One region of the Streptosporangium sp. NPDC053982 genome, then DNA from elsewhere that is predicted to be linked to it. Evidence: predicted binding sites of a transcription regulator. Region 1 holds the regulator's gene; the other holds the start of a gene.
The links. Region 1 encodes HspR, which represses chaperone genes until heat shock. Its sites were predicted from a motif close to ANTTGAGTCNNNNNGACTCAANT; they were not measured.
Positions count from the first base shown of each region.

Region 2: the regulator HspR is predicted to act here: its motif matches at 1,988-2,010, upstream of lon (endopeptidase La).

Region 1 is NZ_JBVJKQ010000011.1:22,374-25,776, forward strand. It holds gene dnaK (molecular chaperone DnaK) at 1-12, shown strand, start outside; gene grpE (nucleotide exchange factor GrpE) at 41-685, shown strand; gene dnaJ (molecular chaperone DnaJ) at 722-1,906, shown strand; gene ACZ6W9_RS20785 (heat shock protein transcriptional repressor HspR) at 1,909-2,256, shown strand; gene clpB (ATP-dependent chaperone ClpB) at 2,344-3,403, shown strand, end outside.
Region 2 is NZ_JBVJKQ010000007.1:79,581-82,983, forward strand. It holds gene ACZ6W9_RS14040 (response regulator) at 1-382, opposite strand, end outside; gene ACZ6W9_RS14045 (sensor histidine kinase) at 379-1,683, opposite strand; gene lon (endopeptidase La) at 2,023-3,403, shown strand, end outside.

The DNA.
Region 1 (3,403 bases):
GGCGCGAAGTGACGGACCGTGATCCGAGGGGAGCGCGAGCGTGAACACGCGTGAGAACGGTTCCGGGGAGGAGCCGGTGATCCGCGACAACCGCAAGATCGATCCGGAGACCGGAGAGGCACGCGGCCAGGCCGAGCGTGAGCAGGCCGAGCGGGCGGCACAGGCGGGGGAGGCGGGTGGAGCCGGACAGGCCGCCTCCGCCGCGGCCGACGGCCTGGCCTCGGCCGAGCTGGCCGTCCAGCTCGGCGAGCGCACCGCCGACCTCCAGCGTCTCCAGGCCGAATACTCCAACTACCGCAAGCGGGTCGACCGCGACCGGGCCATGGTCAAGGAGCAGGCGGTGGCCGGCGTGCTGTCCGAGCTGCTGCCGGTCCTCGACGACATCGGCCGGGCCCGCGACCACGGGGAGCTCACCGGCGGCTTCGCCAAGGTGAGCGAGTCGCTGGAGGCGGTCGCGGGGAAGCTGGGACTGAGCGCCTTCGGCGTCAAGGGCGACCCGTTCGACCCGACGGTGCACGAGGCGCTGATGCACAGCTACTCACCCGACGTGGCCGAGCCGACCTGCGTGGAGATCCTGCAGCCGGGCTACCGGATCGGTGAGCGCGTGCTGCGGCCCGCCCGGGTCGCGGTCGCCGAGCCCGAGGAGCCCTCCTCCGGCGACGCGGCCGGCGCGGGCGACAACTGAACACACCCCCATTCCCTTTGATCGAGAAGGAAAGCGATGAGCACCAAGGACTACCTGGAGAAGGACTACTACGCCGTCCTTGGTGTGCCGAAGACCGCCACCGCCGAAGAGATCAAGAAGGCGTACCGGAAGCTGGCCAGGCAGTACCACCCGGACGCCAACCAGGGCAAGACGGAGACCGAGGAGAAGTTCAAGAACGTCTCCGAGGCCTACGACGTCCTGTCCGACACCAAGCGCCGCAAGGAGTACGACGAGGCGCGGGCGCTGTTCGGATCGGGTCTCGGCGGTTACCCGGGGGGCGGGGGGGCCTCCCGCGGTGGTGGCGGCTTCGCCTTCGACCTGGGTGACCTGTTCGGCGGCACCCAGCAGGGCACCGGGGAGCGCATCGGCGACCTGTTCGGGGGTCTGTTCAACCGGGGCGGCACCGCCCCCCGGACCGGCGGGACCACCACCAGGGCACGGCGCGGCCAGGACGTCGAGTCCGAGGTCACGCTCTCGTTCACCGAGGCCGTCCAGGGCACCACCGTGTCGCTCCGGCTGACCAGCTCCTCCGCCTGTACGGCGTGCGGCGGCACCGGCGCCAAGGCCGGGACCACCCCGCGGGTCTGCCCGACCTGCGAGGGCACCGGCGCGGCCAGCCGCAACCTCGGCAACTTCGCCTTCTCCGAGCCGTGCCGCGACTGCAAGGGCCGCGGCCTGCTGGTGGACGACCCGTGCCCGGTGTGCGAGGGCAGCGGCCGGGGCAAGAGCACCCGCACGATCCAGGCGCGCATCCCCGCCGGGGTGGCCGACGGCCAGCGCATCAAGATCAAGGCCAAGGGCGCCCCCGGCGAGAACGGCGGCCCGGCCGGCGACCTGTACGTCCAGGTCCACGTCAAGCCGCACGCGGTCTTCGGCCGGACCGGCGAGAACCTCACGGTCACCGTCCCGGTCACCTTCACCGAGGCCGCACTCGGCGCGGAGATCAAGGTGCCCATCCTCAAGGGGATGCCGGTGACGCTGCGCATCCCCGAGGGCACCCCCAACGGCCGGACCTTCCGGGTGCGGGGCCGGGGCGTGACCCGCAAGGACGGCACCAAGGGCGACCTGCTCGCCACGGTCGAGGTCCTGGTGCCCCAGCACCTGGAGGACAAGGCCAGGGGCGCACTGGAGGAGTTCCGCGACGCCACCACGGGAGGCGACCCGCGGGCCGAGCTGATCCAACAGGCCAGAAGCGAGTAGCCATGGAAGCCAACTACTTCGATCTGTCGGACGACACCCCCGTCTACGTCATCTCGGTGGCCGCCCAGCTGTCGGGCCTGCACCCGCAGACCCTGCGGCAGTACGACCGTCTCGGCCTGGTCAGTCCGGGCCGTACGGCCGGCCGCGGCCGCCTGTACTCCACCCGCGACATCATCATGCTCCGCGAGGTCCAGCGGCTCTCCCAGGAGGAGGGCATCAACCTCGCGGGCATAAAGCGGATACTGGCGCTCGAGAACGAGGCGATGCGGCTGCGCGAGGAGAACCACCGCCTCCGCGCCGAGACGACCATGATCCGCGCGCTGATCCGATACCAGTTGCCACCCGCCTGACACTCCACGAACGAGGGCCGGGGGGATCTTTCGCCGCGCCGTGCCCCGGCGCGGTACAGAACGCCTGAACGGAGTTGGGCGATAGCCATGGATTACAAGCTCACGCAGAAGAGTCAGGAGGCGGTCTCCGCCGCCATCAGGCGCGCCGCCGCCGAGGGCAACCCGGAGGTCGCCCCGGCCCATCTGTTCACCGCGCTGCTCTCCCAGACCGGCGGCACCGCCGTACCGCTGCTGGAGGCGGTCGGCGCCGACTGGAAGCAGCTTCGCACCGAGGCCGAGAAGCAGCTCGCGGCCCTGCCGAAGGCGCAGGGCGCCACGGTCAGCGCCCCGTCGAGCTCCCGGCAGCTGCTGACCGTGCTGAACACCGCGGCCCAGCGGGCGCGCCGGCTGGAGGACGAGTACGTCTCGACCGAGCACCTGCTGGTCGGCCTCGCCACGGACGGCGGGCCGGTCGCCGAGCTGCTGAAGTCGCGCGGCGCCACCCCGAACGCGCTGCTGGAGGCGTTCGAGAAGGTCCGCGGGCACGCCCGGGTGACCAGCGAGACGCCCGAGGACACCTACCAGGCGCTGGAGAAGTACGGCGTCGACCTGACCGAGCGGGCCAGGGCCGGCAAGCTCGACCCGGTGATCGGCCGCGACTCGGAGATCCGCCGGGTCGTGCAGGTTCTCAGTCGCCGGACCAAGAACAACCCGGTGCTCATCGGCGAGCCCGGCGTCGGCAAGACCGCCGTGGTGGAGGGCCTGGCGCAGCGCATCGTCGCCGGCGACGTGCCCTCCAGCCTGCGCGACAAGCGCCTGGTCTCCCTCGACCTGGGCGCGATGGTCGCCGGCGCGAAGTACCGCGGCGAGTTCGAGGAGCGCCTCAAGGCCGTGCTGAGCGAGATCAAGGAGAGCGACGGCCAGATCGTCACCTTCATCGACGAGCTGCACACCATGGTCGGCGCGGGCGCGGCCGAGGGCGCCATGGACGCGGGCAACATGCTCAAGCCGATGCTGGCACGCGGCGAGCTGCGGATGATCGGCGCCACCACGCTGGACGAGTACCGCGAGCGCATCGAGAAGGACCCCGCGCTGGAGCGGCGCTTCCAGCAGGTGTACGTCGGCGAGCCCACCGTCGAGGACACCATCGCGATCCTGCGCGGGCTCA
Region 2 (3,403 bases), on a different contig from region 1:
CGAGCAGCGCGTCGCCGGAGGCGACGACCCGGACCGCCTCGGCGAGCTGCTGGGCGGAGGCGTCCTTGAGCAGGAACCCGCTCGCCCCGGCCCGCAGCGCCTCGTACACGTAGTCGTCGAGGTCGAAGGTGGTCAGGATCAGCACCTTCGGCTTCGGGCCGTCGGCCTCCAGGATGGCCCGGGTGGCGGCCAGGCCGTCCATGACCGGCATCCGCACGTCCATCAGCACGACGTCCGGCCGCAGCTCGGCCGTCCGGGCGACGGCCTCGCGCCCGTCGGCGGCCTCGCCGACGACCTCGATGTCCGGCTGCGAGCCGAGGAACACGGTGAAGCCGGTCCGCACCATGCCCTGGTCGTCGGCGATGAGCACCCGGATCGTCATGCGCCGTCCTCCGCGTCTTCCATGATCGGCAGTATGGCGGTGACCGCGAAGCCCTTGCCGACCGGCCCGGCCCACAGTCTGCCGCCGATCATGGAGACCCGTTCCCGCATGCCGAGCAGGCCGTGCCCGGCGTTGCCCGGCGGCCGCTCGCGACCGCCGCCGGCGCCGTTCGCCACGTGGACGCGCAGCTCGTCGCCGGAGCGGGTGATCCGTACCGAGACGGCCGCGCCGGGTGCGTGGCGCATGGCGTTGCTCAGCGCCTCCTGGACGATCCGGTAGGCCGACAGGCTCACCGTCGTGGGCAGCCCCAGCAGGTCGCCGCCGAGCCGGAGCGTCACGGTGAGCCCGGCGGAGCGCGCGGTGGCGATCAGCTCCTCCAGGCGGCCGAGGCCGGGTTGCGGCGCGGTGTCGGCGCGCTCGTCGCCGTCGCGCAGCACGCCCAGCACGCGGCGCATCTCGGTCATGGCCGCCAGCGACAGCGCGCGGATCTCCCGCAGCCCCTCCTCCAGCGTCCCGGGGTCTCCGGCGGCCTTCAGCGGCGTGGCCTCGGCCTGGATGGCGATCACCGACATGTGGTGGGCGACGACGTCGTGCAGTTCCCGGGCGATCCTGGTCCGTTCCTCCAGTACGGCCTGCGCCGCCAGGGCCCGTTCGCTGCGCCGTTCCTCCTCCGCCAGCCGACCGGCGGCCAGGCGCCTGGTCCGGACGTTGTAGCCGAGGAGCGCGGTCACGGTGAGCATGACGGCGCCCAGCGCGATCAGGGGGTCGCCGGGCTTGACCGCGACCAGGGCGAGCATCGAGACGAGCCAGGCCCCGAGGACGGTCTCCCGGTCGCAGCGCACCGCCACCGAGTAGACGACCAGCAGGTAGGTGATGACGCCCGAGGAGGAGTAGGGCTGGGTGAACAGCCGGTCCATGAAGTGGGCGGCCAGAAGCATGCCGCCGGTGGCCAGTCGCCAGGCCGCCAGCGGCCACCGGTTGCGCAGCGCCACCGGCAGCGAGGAGACGAGCGCGCAGAGGAAGAGGACGTTCTCGTTGATCCCCGGAGTGGGGACACCCGGCTGGGGCGGCATGCCGTTGAGGGTCAGCAGGAGCGAGTAGCCGCCGGCGAACAGGATCCAGGCGAGCCCCAGGTCGGCCACCAGGACCAGGTCGACGGTCCGGAACGGCAGCAGTCCCAGGAAGAGCGGAAGCCGGGGGCGGAGGCGCCGGGATCGGGGGAACGGCGGACCGGGTTCCCCTTTCACCAGGGCGCGGACCAGAGGCCGGGACAACCGGGGGAGGGCGTCGCGCAGGGGCACCGGCCCAGCCTAGGGAGATCGCGGACGGCTGTCGTCCCGCCCCGGGGTGATCCGTCGCGTACCTCCCGGGGGTGACCCTTCCCCGAAGCCCTTCGCGGCGATCCCCGGGGAGGTCCGCGCCGGGGGTGACCCCGGTGTGTCCCGCGAAACCGCCCGGGCGGTCCTCGGGCTTCCGAAGTCCTGCGGAGCCCCCGGCGACGGCCGCCCCGGGACTCCCGGGAGACTCGCCAGAGGCGTCGATTACAGAATTACGATCGCTCACGGCGAACACACTCAATCCCGGGAACATTTCCACGCTCCCATTAATTGAGTCGATGTAACTCAACCCTTGGAGTGCGCATGAGTGAGAGCTTGATCCTCCCGGTTCTCCCGCTCGACGACCAGGTCGTGCTGCCGGGAATGGTGGTCCCGCTGGACCTGTCCGAGGCCGAGGTCCGGGCCGCGATCGACGCGGCTCAGGCGCTCACCGAGAACAAGGGACAGGTCCTGCTCGTTCCCCGCATCGACGGCCGCTACGGCTCCGTCGGCGTCAAGGCCGTCATCGAGCAGGTCGGCAGGCTGCCCGGAGGTGAGCCCGCCGCCGTGGTGCGCGGCGTCGACCGCGTCCGCGTCGGCGCCGGCACGACCGGACCCGGCGCCGCGCTGTGGGTGCAGGCCACCGTCATCGAGGCCGTTCCGGCGGGCGAGCGCGCCGTCGAGCTGGCCAAGCAGTACAAGGCGCTGACCACCACCATCCTGCAGAAGCGGGGCGCCTGGCAGGTCGTCGACGCCGTCAACCAGATGGACGACCCGTCGGTCCTGGCCGACAGCTCCGGCTACGCCCCCTGGCTGGGCACCCAGCGCAAGGCCGAGATCCTCCAGATCGCCGACCCGGCCGACCGGCTGGCCAAGCTGGTCGAGTGGGCGCGCGAGCACCTCGCCGAGCTCGACGTCGCCGAGACGATCCGCAAGGACGTCCAGGAGGGCATGGAGAAGCAGCAGCGCGAGTTCCTGCTGCGCCAGCAGCTCGCCGCCGTCCGCAAGGAGCTGTCGGAGCTCAACGGCTCCTCCCCGGAGACCGAGGAGGAGGACTACCGCGCCCGCGTCGAGGCCGCCGACCTGCCCGAGAAGGTGCGCGAGGCCGCGCTGAAGGAGGTCGACAAACTGGAGCGGACCTCCGACCAGTCCCCGGAGACCGGCTGGATCCGCACCTGGCTCGACACCGTCCTCGACATCCCGTGGAACACCCGGACCGAGGATTCGTACGACATCGCCGCGGCCCGCGCCGTCCTCGACGCCGACCACACCGGCCTCGACGACGTCAAGGACCGCATCATCGAGTACCTCGCCGTCCGCGGCCGCCGCGCCGCCCAGGGGCTCGGGGTCGTCGGCGGGCGCCGCAGCGGCGCCGTACTGGCGCTGGCCGGTCCTCCCGGGGTCGGCAAGACCTCCCTCGGTGAGTCGGTGGCCCGCGCGATGGGCCGCAAGTTCGTCCGCGTCGCCCTCGGCGGCGTCCGCGACGAGGCCGAGATCCGCGGCCACCGCCGCACCTACGTCGGCGCGCTGCCCGGCCGGATCGTCCGCGCCGTCCGCGAGGCCGGCTCGATGAACCCGGTCGTGCTGCTCGACGAGGTGGACAAGGTCGGCTCCGACTACCGCGGCGACCCCACCGCCGCGCTGCTGGAGGTCCTCGACCCGGCGCAGAACCACACCTTCCGCGACCACTACCTGGAGGTCGAGC